DNA from 4 places in the Halomonas sp. GFAJ-1 genome. Region 2 is predicted to be linked to each of the others. Evidence: predicted binding sites of a transcription regulator. Region 2 holds the regulator's gene; each other region holds the start of a gene.

What was found. Region 2 encodes sigma-54, which starts transcription at its own class of promoters, with help from an activator protein. Its sites were predicted from a motif close to TGGCACNNNNNTTGCTNT; they were not measured.
Region 1: MOY_RS07770 (amino acid ABC transporter substrate-binding protein) is a predicted target of sigma-54. The motif match lies at 1,303-1,320, and genes of this name have one in related genera.
Region 3: MOY_RS17465 (ammonium transporter) is a predicted target of sigma-54. The motif match lies at 1,378-1,395, and genes of this name have one in related genera.
Region 4: MOY_RS08585 (sugar phosphorylase) is a predicted target of sigma-54. The motif match lies at 1,764-1,781, and genes of this name have one in related genera.

Annotation. Positions count from the first base shown of each region.
Region 1 is NZ_AHBC01000027.1:157,633-160,725, forward strand. It holds gene MOY_RS07765 (amino acid ABC transporter permease) at 1-134, opposite strand, end outside; gene MOY_RS07770 (amino acid ABC transporter substrate-binding protein) at 219-1,244, opposite strand; gene MOY_RS07775 (amino acid ABC transporter substrate-binding protein) at 1,489-2,499, opposite strand; gene speE (polyamine aminopropyltransferase) at 2,627-3,093, opposite strand, start outside.
Region 2 is NZ_AHBC01000040.1:156,597-159,689, forward strand. It holds gene rapZ (RNase adapter RapZ) at 1-165, opposite strand, end outside; gene ptsN (PTS IIA-like nitrogen regulatory protein PtsN) at 241-711, opposite strand; gene hpf (ribosome hibernation-promoting factor, HPF/YfiA family) at 716-1,024, opposite strand; gene MOY_RS11890 (RNA polymerase factor sigma-54) at 1,112-2,527, opposite strand; gene lptB (LPS export ABC transporter ATP-binding protein) at 2,633-3,093, opposite strand, start outside.
Region 3 is NZ_AHBC01000002.1:154,832-157,924, reverse strand. It holds gene MOY_RS01000 (NAD(P)/FAD-dependent oxidoreductase) at 1-1,199, opposite strand, end outside; gene MOY_RS17465 (ammonium transporter) at 1,534-2,634, shown strand; gene MOY_RS17460 (EAL domain-containing protein) at 2,800-3,093, shown strand, end outside.
Region 4 is NZ_AHBC01000029.1:49,315-52,407, reverse strand. It holds gene MOY_RS08585 (sugar phosphorylase) at 1-1,731, opposite strand, end outside; gene nrdR (transcriptional regulator NrdR) at 1,870-2,370, shown strand; gene ribD (bifunctional diaminohydroxyphosphoribosylaminopyrimidine deaminase/5-amino-6-(5-phosphoribosylamino)uracil reductase RibD) at 2,370-3,093, shown strand, end outside.

The DNA.
Region 1 (3,093 bases), on a different contig from region 2:
TTCCCGACGATATAGAGCAAAAAAGCGGCGACAGCGGCCACAAGGAGTAACTGAAAAATAAGAGCGCGCTTAGCGCGGTCTCGCCAGAAGGGAGGCTTTTGGCCGACCGGGCGAGAGTTGGGTCGAACGGACATGGATAGCGTCTCCGCGATACGGCAGGTCAATCAAATGGCCCGCCGTCACTAAACAGGAGGGCGGGCCGGGGTCAATCGAGACGCTTAGCGAATCGGCGGTGCGTACTGGAAGCCGCCTTGGTTCCACAGCGCGTTAACGCCGCGTTCGATTTCCAGCGGAGAGTCCATTCCTACGTTACGCTCAAAGCTTTCGCCGTAGTTACCCACTTGGCTTAGGATGTTGTAAGCCCAGTCAGCGTCTAAGCCCATGCCTTCACCGTAGTTGCCGTCTTGGCCGAGCAGGCGTGCAATGTCGGGGTTATCAGAGTCGCGCATTTCTTCAGCGTTTTCGCTGGTAACGCCATACTCTTCACCGTTAAGCATGGCAAAGAGTGACCATTTGACGATATTGAACCACTGGTCGTCGCCCTGGCGAACCACCGGGCCAAGGGGCTCTTTTGAGATAACATCGGAGAGAATGACGGCGCCATCTGGGTCATCTAGTTGGATGCGCAGAGCAGCAAGCTGAGAGGTATCAGAGGTGAGTACGTCACAGCGGCCAGCTTGGAAGCCACCTACCGTTTGCTCAGACGTATCAAATACAATCGGGTCGAATTCCATGTCGTTAGCACGGAAGTAGTCAGCTAGGTTGAGTTCTGTAGTGGTGCCCGACTGGATGCAGATAGCGGCGCCATCTAACTCAGAGGCTTCTGAAACGCCCAGGTCGCGGGAAACCATAAAGCCCTGGCCGTCGTAAAAGTTAACACCGGTAAAGTTAAGACCTAGGGTCGTATCGCGGGTAGTGGTCCAGGTGGTGTTGCGTGACAGTACGTCCACTTCGCCCGACTGCAGCGCGGTGAAGCGCTCAACCGCATTTAAGGAGATGTAGTTAACCGCATCGGCATCACCCAGCACCGCTGCTGCTACGGCGCGGCATACGTCAACGTCGATACCTTGCCACTCGCCGCTATCGTCTGGCGCGGAAAAACCTGGTAAGCCATCGCTAACACCACACTGAACGGCCCCGCGTGATTTGGTATCTTCGAGCGTGCTGGCCTGCGCAGTTGCTACGCCCGCAACGGTGATGGCGCCCGCAGATGCCAGCAGTACCAAGTGTTTCTTGTTAAACATGGTAGTTCCCCTTCCTAGATGTAATGTCGTTATGCATGCAGGTGCATGACACTAAAAGCTAGCAAGGAAGGTGCCAAGAATGATACGACGTTAAATTCAGCGCTTTTCAACGCAAAACGGAGCAATTTCCTACCAAAGTTGTGGTGCATGAAAGTGCATTAGCGGCTACCGTGCGCACTTTTTTGGTGCGTAGCCGCTAATGCAGAGGTGATACTCTCTGCTGAGAGCTTAATAATCGGACGTCTTAGCGAATGGGTGGAGCGTACTGAATGCCGCCGTCATTCCAAAGACTGTTTAAGCCGCGTGCAATATTGAAATCTGACCCTGTACCCACGTTACGATCATAAATATCCGCATAGTTGCCTACCTGTTTGACGATTTGGTAAGCCCAGTCGGTCTCAATACCCATGGCTTCGCCAAAATTACCGTCCTGACCTAGCAGGCGCATCACATCGGGGTCTTCTGAGGTGAGATGCTCGTCCACGTTTTCCTGGCTAACGCCCAATTCTTCGGCGTTAAGCATGGCAAACAGCGTCCATTTGACGATGTTGAACCACTGGTCATCGCCTTGGCGCACGGCGGGGCCAAGCGGCTCTTTCGAGATGATTTCGGGGAGTACAACAGCCATGCTGGGGTCGGCAAGCTGCATGCGCTGAGCATAGAGCTGGGAGGCATCGGAGCTTAAAACGTCGCAGCGGCCCGCTTCAAAGCCGATGATCGACTGCTCAGGGGCATCAAACACCACGGCGTCGTAGGTCATTCCATTGAGGCGGAAGTAGTCGGATAGGTTAAGCTCACTGGTGGTGCCGGACTGAGTGCAGACTGCCGCGCCATCCAGCTCTTTGGCGCTTTGCACGCCCAGGTCACTAGCGACCATAAAGGCTTGGCCGTCGTAGTAACTAACGCCGGTAAAGTGCATGCCCAGGGTGGTGTCACGGCTCGATGTCCACGTGGTGGTGCGGGATAGTACATCGACTTCGCCAGACTGCAGGGCGGTAAAGCGCTCTACAGAGTCTAGCGGTACGAAATCTACTTTTGTTGCATCCCCGAGCGCCGCTGCGGCAACTGCTCGGCACACGTCGGTATCCAGGCCGCGGTACTGATCATCGTCATCCAGTGAAGAGAAGCCCGGCTGGGCGGCATTGACGCCACAGCGAAGGCTGTCACGGTTCTGCACCGTTTCCAAAGTGCTGGCCATGGCCACCGTGGGTAGCAGTATGCTGATTCCTAACCCCAACCAACGAACGTTTTTCATTTTTATTCCTTAACGTGGATAGCTAAATAAACAGGTTTAGCAAACAAACAGATTTAGCAAATAAAACTAAGCGCACAAAAAAGGCCGAGCAATGCCCGGCCTTCGCTGTCAATACCTTAGCGCTCACTTACGCAAAGGCTTTCCGCATAAAGGGCGGTAGTGCCAGGGCGCCACGGTGGGCATCACCTGTGTAGTACTGTAGCGGCATTTCGTGGCTGGCGGCAGCTTGTTCGCGAAAGCTTTCCACGTTGGCGTTTTTACCCGCCAAGGTCACACTCCACCAGCCAGAGGGGTACACCGGCTGTGGGAAGGGCAGGGTGGCCACGCTATCAAAGCCTGCTTCACGCATATCGTTGCGCAGCTCACGAATGATAGAGCCGCTGTGGTAGAGCGGTGATTCGCTCTGCTGCACCATCACGCCACCATTTTTTAGGATGCGGTGGCAGCGCTTCAGGAAGTCGGTTTTAAACAGCCCTTCGGCAGGGCCTACCGGGTCGGTGGAGTCGATAATCAGCACATCGATGCTCTCATCGGCAGCGTCATCTACCCACTTCACGCCGTCGGCAAATAGCAGTTCGGCTCGGGGGTCGCCGT
Region 2 (3,093 bases):
TACCGCTAAATGGGTACGCCCACCCTGAACACGCAGCTCATCTACTAAAGAGCCAAGCAGCATCGCAGGTAAGTTGTCGATGGCGTAGTAGCCAAGATCTTCTAACGCTTGTAAGGCGATAGATTTACCGGACCCAGAACGGCCGCTAATGATCACCAATTGCATAGAGTTTCTCTTGGGCTGCCAAAAAAAATGAGGCTTAAAATGAAGAAAGGTAGCGGCTAGCGTCGAGGTAGACGCTTAGTGCGCCGATTTTTCACGAATTTTTGAGGTGATAAGCTCAAGAAGTTCACGCTGGCTAGTACTTTTCCGAAGCTGCAGGCGCATATCAGCCTCGTTCATGATGGTGGCAACTTGCCCAAGTAATGCTAAGTGCGTGTCGTCAGCTTCTTCCGGCACCAACAAGACAAACACCAGATCGACAGGGTCGCCATCAATGGCATCGAAATCGACTGGCTCGGCAAGCTTTAAAAAGCCGGCAATAGGGGCGATGCAGTGGGGGCTTCGAGCATGGGGAATGGCAACGCCATTACCTATACCAGTACTTCCCAGGCGTTCGCGACCAATTAAACGGCTAAAGACTTCCTGGCTATCCAGGCTAGGGGTGTTTTGGGCAATAAAAGTGCTGAAAAACTCCAGCACCCTTTTTTTGCTGCCCCCGGGCACGTCGTATAGCACGCGCTCCGGGGGGAGTATGGTTTCCAACGTCATTGAATTAACGCACACCAGCGCCTTGGGCGCGAGCTTGTGCTTTTTCCTTGTGTTTAACGAGTTGACGATCGATCTTATCCGCTAAAGCATCAATAGCGGCGTACATGTCATTATCTAATGCTTCGGCGTGAAGATCAGCCCCGGCTGCGTGCAGTGTGCAGGCAGCTTGCTGTCGCTCTTTCTCAACAGATAAGGTCACTTGTACTGTCGTAATGTTGTCGTAGTGGCGCTCAACGCGCGCTAGTTTTTCATTGACGTAGTCACGCAAGGCGTCAGTCAGATCTACATGATGACCAGTGATATTTACTTGCATTGACGTGCTCCTTATCCATGGGACTGTACTTCGATTGTAACCCTTTTTACGCTGTTGCAAAGCCCTATAGCGGTGTTTCCTTGTTCACTAGCGTAAACGGCGCCGTTCACTTGAAGAGGGAATGCCCATTGACTCTCGATATTTGGCGACTGTGCGCCTTGCAACACTAATTCCGCCTGCTTCCAAGAGCGTCACCAAACGGCTGTCGGAAAGCGGCTTGCCCGGTGGCTCATCTTGCACGAGTTTCTTAATCCGCGCGCGGATAGCGGTGCTGGAGTGGCTGTCGCCACCATCTTGGCCACTGACCTGGCTGGAAAAGAAATACTTGAGTTCAAATACTCCTCGGGGCGTATGAATATACTTTTGAGTGGTCACCCGGGAGATGGTGGATTCATGCATCTCCACGGCTTTGGCTATGTCCGCTAAAATTAACGGTTTCATCGACTCTTCACCATGCTCTAAAAAGCCAATCTGGCGCGCGATAATTTCTCGACCCACTCGCAGCAGCGTATCATTTCGGCTCGAAAGGCTTTTAATTAGCCAGCGGGCTTCTTGAAGGTGCTCTTTAAGGAACTGGTTATCTTGGCTTTTATCAGCACGCTTTATCAAACTTGCGTAGTCAGGCTGAATGCGTAGCCGGGGCAACGCTTCTGGATTAAGTTCCAGGTGCCAGCCTTCATTATCGTGCCGCACGACCAAGTCTGGGGTTATATAGCTATCATCGCTGTCGCCGTAGGCACTGCCGGGGCGCGGGTCAAGGCTGCGAATGAGGCGAATAACATCATCGAGTTGTTCATCATCCAGGCTCAAGCGTCGTTTAAGCAGCCGTATATCGTCTTTGCCGAGTGCCTCAAGAAATTGACGCACCAGCCGTTTGGCAGGTACTAAAAGCGGCGTCTCCTCGGGGAGCGTGGCTAGCTGAAGCATTAGGCACTCGCGTAAGTCCCGCGCGAAGACCCCGGTGGGCTCAAACTGCTGTAAGCGCAACAGGGTGTTCTCTACTTCACGCTGGCTTAGGCCGTCCAGGCCCTGAGCTTTTAAGCCTTCGCGGATGTCGTTAAGCGGCTGAGTGATGTAGCCATTGGCATCGAGGGCATCGATCAAGCTTTCGGCAATAGTGTGCTCACGTAGCGTGAAGTCGGTCATGGCAAGTTGCCAAAGTAAGTGACCGTGCAGGCTTTGTCCTGCTGCCTGGCGCTCAAAATCAGGCCCTTCGCTGCTACCGCCCGTGCTGCCCATATCTTGGTAGGTGTCGGACCAGTCACTATCCACAGAAAGCTCACTAGGGATACTTTCGGCCCATTCTGCTTCCGGCGTCTCGGTGACCGCCTGCTCGCCAAATTCATCCTCTTGTTCCAGCATTGGGTTAGCGTCGAGCGCTTGCTGAATTTCTTGCCGCAGGTCGAGTGTTGAGAGCTGGAGCAGCGCAATTGCCTGCTGCAGCTGAGGTGTCATGGTCAGCTGTGTGCCGATACGCAGTTGAAGAGAAGCTTTCATGACCATCTGAGAACCACTCGTTAATCAGAAAGCTCCACCCTAGTGCGAGTTATCCTCAGGTGCAAGTGCAATAAGCATGCCATTAAAAGTAATTAGTCGGTAGGCGCCTGTTTATAGGCGGAAATCAGCCCCGAGATAGACGTCGCGCACCTTCTGGTTATCGAGGATAGACTGTGGGTCGCCGCTAGCAATGATTTGGCCATCGCCAACGATATAGGCGATATCGCAGATATCGAGCGTGTCTCGTACGTTATGGTCGGTGATGAGGACACCGATATGTCGCTGTTTGAGCGCGCGTATAATCGTTTTGATATCACCCACTGAAATAGGGTCTACGCCTGCGAACGGTTCATCTAGCAGAATAAACGCAGGCTCGGTTGCCAGTGAGCGGGCAATTTCAACGCGCCGACGCTCGCCACCGGATAGGCTCATGCCCAGGTTGTCGCGGATATGGGTAATGTGGAAGTCTTCAAGTAGCGATTCTAGACGCTGTTCACGGGCGCTACGGTCAAGCTCCTTTCGAGTTTCAAGTATTGCCATGATGTTGTCGGCGACCGAAAGCTTACGAAAAA
Region 3 (3,093 bases), on a different contig from region 2:
GGCTTATTTTCCATCATATCGGCAAGCAACTGTCCTGTGGCTGGCCCCAACGTAAACCCTTGGTGGCCATGGCCAAATGCCAACCACAGCCCTGGGTGACGCGGTGCTGGGCCAATCACCGGCTTCATATCCGGCAAGCATGGGCGTGCGCCTTTCCAAGCAGCTGCGTCGCACCGCTCGCCAAGCGGAAAAACGGTGCGAGCCACTTTTTCGGCGGCACCCAACTGCTGCTCATGAGCCGGCGACTCAAGTCGATCAAGCTCTGCGCCTGTCGTCAGCCTCACGCCCGCGTTCATAGGCGCCAGCAAATAGCCCACCTCTGCGTCCATCAGCCAGTAATTAAGCTTAGCATTGGTTTGCGTTGCATAGTGCATGTGGTAACCACGCTTAACAAAGGTCGGGAAGTGGTAACCCAATTTTTTCATCCACTCACCTGCCCACGGCCCAAGCGCCACGACAACCTCATCGGCTTCTAACGTTTCAGCAGCAGTATCGACTTTCCAACCCTCTCCTTCTTGCTGGAAACCATTAATATCGGTTTGCAAGATTCGTCCGCCTTGCTCAACAAACGAAGCAGCGTATGCAGCTACTAGCCCACCCGGATCGGCAACTGTCCATGGATCGAGCCAATGAATAGCCCCGATAATATCACTGCTTAAATCCGGCTCTTTCGCAGTCAGAGCAGCACGATCTAACACCGCAAACTGCACGTTATATAGCGCTCGCGCCTCTTCTGCCTCTTTCACACGTTTGGCAAGCTTTTCAGGCGTACGATAAATTTCCAACCACCCTTCACGGCGAACTAAATGATCCGCGCCAGCGGCTTCAATCATTGGCCCATGGGTCTCTAAGCAGAGCTCAATCAATGAAGCCCACTCAGGAATAATTTTCTTATAAAGCCGCGAAGATGAGTGGTGCCAGTAGCTAAGCAAAGGTGATGCTGCATTAAACATGCCCGCCGGGCGATAACGAATATCCACACGGTTATTCGGCAATACGCTGAGAATAGTCTTCATGTCCCGAGGAAAGGGGTAAGGCCTAACTGCTTCCCGCTGAATAATGCCCGCATTACCAAAGGAGGTTTCACGGCCAGGCTGGCTGCGATCGACGAGTGTCACCTGGTGACCACGCTGCTGTAAGTGCCATGCAATGCTGACGCCTACCATTCCTGCCCCTAACACCACCGATTGACGCGCCATTTTGATGCACTCCTTTCTTAACAATGATTGCGCATATAAGCCCAGGTAGCTGCGCAAGTAACTTGTTGAAAAATATCACTATCTGACAAGCTTTAACACAGTCATAAAAACTGTTTTTTAGTGTATTTTTAGATATTCATGTCGCAAAAAACACAAATACGGATGACTTCACTAAACGCGGCACAACAATTGCTTAATATCTATCAGCACCACGGTTACCCATCTATCAGTGTGCGTAACGAAAAGGTCTATCAGGGCTTGATGAAGCGGGCCTGACAGCTAGTAGCACCATAGCAGTGCTGAATACGCACCAATACTGCACAAGGGTTTGCCAATGTCTTACGGTTTTGACACTACGTTAATCGATACGCTTTGGGTGTTGTGGGCAGCCGCATTAGTTTTCGTTATGCAAGCGGGGTTTTTGTGCCTTGAAGCTGGCACAACACGAACTAAAAATGCCATCAACGTCGCCATGAAAAACTTAGCGGACTTTGCCATCGCCGTCAGTGTGTTTTGGCTTGCTGGTTTTGGGATGATGTTTGGAGCCTCCCACTCAGGCTGGATTGGCACATCATTGTTTGGCTGGGATCTTGAATCGGCAAACAGCTGGCTGATAACGGTCTTTATTTTTCAAGCCATGTTTTGTGCCACGGCAGCGACTATCGTGGCGGGGGCTGTGGCTGAGCGAATGACATTTATCGGCTACCTATGGACGGCCTTTTGGATCGCTCTGCTTATCTATCCCATATTTGGCCACTGGGCATGGGGCGGCCTACTAGGCGGATCACCTGGATGGCTAGCAGCACTAGGCTTCGTCGATTTCGCAGGTGCAACAGTAGTTCACAGTGTCGGTGGGTGGGTGGCGCTAGCCGCCGTATTAGTTATTGGCCCAAGGCATGGGCGCTTCCAGCCTGATAAACCGCCCGCCACGTTTCCTGCAGGAAATCTGCCGCTCGCGATGCTTGGTGCCCTGTTCATGATTTTAGGCTGGTTTGGCTTTAATGGAGGAAGCACTTTAACGCTTAGCAGTGCAGTACCCGGCATTCTCGCCAATACCCTACTGGGTGCTGTAGGCGGAGTCTTATCAGCCATGCTAGTGGGCTGGCGCATACGACGCTATGCCGATGTGATGTACGCGATTAACGGCGCAATAGCAGGGCTAGTGGCAGTAACTGCAGGGGCACACGTCCTTTCACTATCAGCCGCATTTTTACTTGGCAGTGTCAGCGGCGTTCTTATGGTTCTTTCGAGCGAGTGGCTGCTAAAGCGCCGCATTGACGATGCAGTGGGCGCAATACCTGCCCACCTAGTGGCGGGCGTTTGGGGAACATTAGCACTTCCCTGGTTTGCCGATATGAGTACTTTAGGCACCGCGCTAAGCCGAACAGACCAATTTGGAATCCAATTGATCGGCGTGATGGTTTGTGGTGCATAGAGCTTTGGCATCGCCTGGCTGCTCTTCAGCGTAACACAGCGCTTTTTACCCCTGCGTGTCTCTGAAGACGCTGAAAAAATGGGTCTTAACTTGGCAGAGCATGGCGCAAAAAATGAGCTTCACCAGCTCCTTGAGCATATGCGACAACACGAGCGGCAGGGTGATATGCACCAACGCATAGACGCCGACCCATTTACTGAAGTAGGCGAGATTGCCGCTGGCTACAACCGGGTTTCCGCCGCCCTTGAGCGCGCCGTAGGCCATACGCAAGTGATGCTCCGCAAATTACGCGATGGTGTGATCACATGGCAGTCTGACGGCACTCTAACCGGCCTAAACCCCGGCGCAGAAGCTTTATTTGGGGTAAACGCTCAACAGCTAGTTGGCCAACCCGTCAGCAAACTATTTCCCAATAACACCCTCCACCCCGGCGCACGTCATGAAGTTAAACTACGCACA
Region 4 (3,093 bases), on a different contig from region 2:
AGGGGATAAAGCGGCTTTTTCCTCTCCTTGGCTATTGGGATTCAAGTCTTGCCAATCATGTAGGCTGAGCGCTTGGTTAACCGCTTCACCCGCGCGCTCTAGTGGAAGCTGTGTGTCGGTAACATTGAAGAGTGCTAGCAAACGACGGCCGTCGCTAAGCGGGCCACGCTCAACCACTAATAAGTCAGGCGGGCTTGGCAGTACACGCTGAGCAGCATGCGGATGGAAGCAGGGCTCGCTGCGGCGCAGTTCCAGCAAGTGGTTAAGCGTATTGAAAACTTTATGGGTGGGTGTAGAGGGGTTTTCAAGCAGCAGTGCCAGCTCATCACGCTTCCAGCGCCGCCGATTAATTGAGCGAAGACGCCCGCTGCGTTCCACGCCTTCTACGTCATTCAGTGTGCCGGTCAGCGTATGCAGGTAGAGCGCGGGAATGCCCTGTAGGCTCAGCATAATGGCTTGGCTGCATATGAAACGGGCAATTTGCCATGGGTCTGGCCCCCGCCGCGTGCCACGCATGGCTTCAAACCAAGTAATGTTAATTTCATAGGGGGTATCGCTGCCGTCGGGGTTGCTGCGCATGCTGACGAAGCCGCCAAAGCGGTGCATTAGTTCTAATAGGGCATCCCGCTCATGGTCAGGCAGCAGACCTTCCAGCGGGCGTACGCCAATACCGTCATGGCTGGCAGTAAAGTTTAAGTAGGTGCACTGCTTGGGCAGCACTGGCAGGTTGGCGAGCCAGTGTTGGAGAGTGGATGCTTCACCTCGGGTTAATGTGTGCAACAGCAGTGGCGGCAGGGCGAACTGATACACCATATGGGCTTCGTCGGGTGCCCCCTCGGGCAAACGCTCTAAGCCAAAATAGCTGATATTTTCTGCATGAGGCACGTTGGTTTCGGTAATCAGCAGGGTGCCGGGGGCTATTTCGTCCACAATGGCTCGCAACAGGCGCACTACCGTATGGGTTTCCGGTAGGTGAATGCAGGACGTGCCCAGACGCTTCCATAAAAACGCCACTGCATCTAAGCGAATAATGCGCACGCCTTGCTGAAGATAAAAAAGCAGGATACCGACAAACTCGAGTAATACATCGGGATTCTCAAAATTTAAGTCGATTTGATCTTCCGAGAAGGTTGCCCACAGGTGGCGGGTTCCCCGCCGCGTAGAAACGGGCACTAAAAGCGGGCTGCTGCGTGGACGTGTCACTTGGGTAACGTCGGTTTCCGGGTCTACTTCAATAAAGTAGTCCCGCCCGGGTAGGCTGCCAGCTAAGTAGTCCACAAACCAGAGCGATTCTCGTGAAACATGGTTAAGCACCAAATCTGCCATCAGGTCATAGTGGCTGGCCAGCTCGCGAATATGTGTCCAGTCGCCCAGCGTTGGCTCTACTTCCCGGTAATGGATCACTGAGAAGCCGTCATCGCTGCTCCAGGGGAAAAAGGGCAGCACGTGCACCCCGCTAATCCGATCGCCCAGATAGCGCTGGAGAAATTCACTTAGCACCGCAAGGGGAGGGGCGTCTTCAGCGACAATTGTGTCGCCGTAACTGATCACCCACTGGTCTTTCTCGCTCCATGTTGGTGCGTCGGGGGCGGCTGTTGCTGTCTGCAGCGCCGCTGGTAGCCTAGGTCGAAAATGCGCAAGATGCTGCTCTAAGCGCCGCTGAACCTCGCCTGCTCGCGGGCCGTAAAGGTGCGTTAAATAGTGATGTACCGTCTGCTCGAAAGGGGTCATGCGGGCGCTCTCCTAAACAACGTGCGACAAACGCTGCAGCTTGTGTGCCAAATCGTTACAATGCTAGGTTAACGCCGCGTTGAATAAATATGCTTTTTTGTGCTGTTAGCTGCACGTACTGATAATAGGTTGACTGCCATGCATTGCCCTTTTTGTGGTGCTAATGATACTCGAGTGTCCGATTCTCGGCTGGTAGCAGAGGGTGACCAGGTGCGTCGGCGTCGCCAGTGTGCCAGCTGCCATGAGCGCTTTACGACGTATGAAACCGCCGAGCTCATCATGCCCCGGGTGGTTAAGTCGGACGGATCTCGGGAGAGCTTTAACGAAGCCAAATTACGGGCAGGAATGCTGCGCGCGCTGGAAAAACGTCCCGTAAGTGCCGAAGCGATTGAGGCCGCGGTTGAGCGTATTCGTCAATCGCTGCGCGCCAAGGGGGACCGAGAAGTTAACGCCCGAGAGATTGGCGAGGCTGTTATGCAGGCGTTAAGCAATTTAGACCAAGTTGCCTATATTCGTTTTGCCTCGGTGTACCGTAAATTCCAGGATTTAGACGAATTTCGCGCTGAAATAGACCGGCTTTCCCAGGAGCCTGATCAAGAGCGATCGGTGGCCACACCCAATAATGGCGGAAAACAGTAATGGGCGCTGAGCCACGCCACGCTGCGTTCTCCCTACAAGATCATAAGTACATGGCGCGGGCGCTTCAGCTCGCCAAGCAAGGGCTTTATACCACCGACCCAAACCCCCGCGTGGGCTGCGTTATCGTCCGCTATGATGAAAGCGATGAGGGGCGAGTAGTGGGTGAAGGCTTTCACATCAGTGCCGGCGGCCCTCACGCTGAAATACACGCACTAAACGCAGCGGCTGGCTTAGCCCGCGGGGCAACCGCATACGTTACGCTGGAACCCTGCTCCCATACCGGCCGCACTGGGCCATGCGCGGTGGCGTTGGCAGAGGCCAAGGTCTCCCGTGTGGTTGTCGCGATGGTCGATCCCAATCCACAGGTAAGTGGGCAAGGTATTAAGCGGCTACAAGCCGATGGGGTAACAGTTGATGTAGGCCTTTTGGAAGCGGATGCACGGGCGCTAAACCCTGGTTTTATTTCCCGTATGCAACATAAGCGCCCCTTTGTGCGGCTTAAAATGGCGATGAGCCTTGATGGGCGTACGGCGATGGGGTCAGGTGAGTCCCAATGGATTACCGGCCCCGAAGCGCGTAGTCAGGTACAGCGGTTACGGGCGCGTTCCAGCGCTATTTTAAGTGGCGTTGAGTCGTTGATTATGGACGATTCACGGCTAACCTTGCGGGCCGACCAGCTGGCGCTGGCGAATGCCGATGAGGTGGTTAAACGCCAACCGCTGC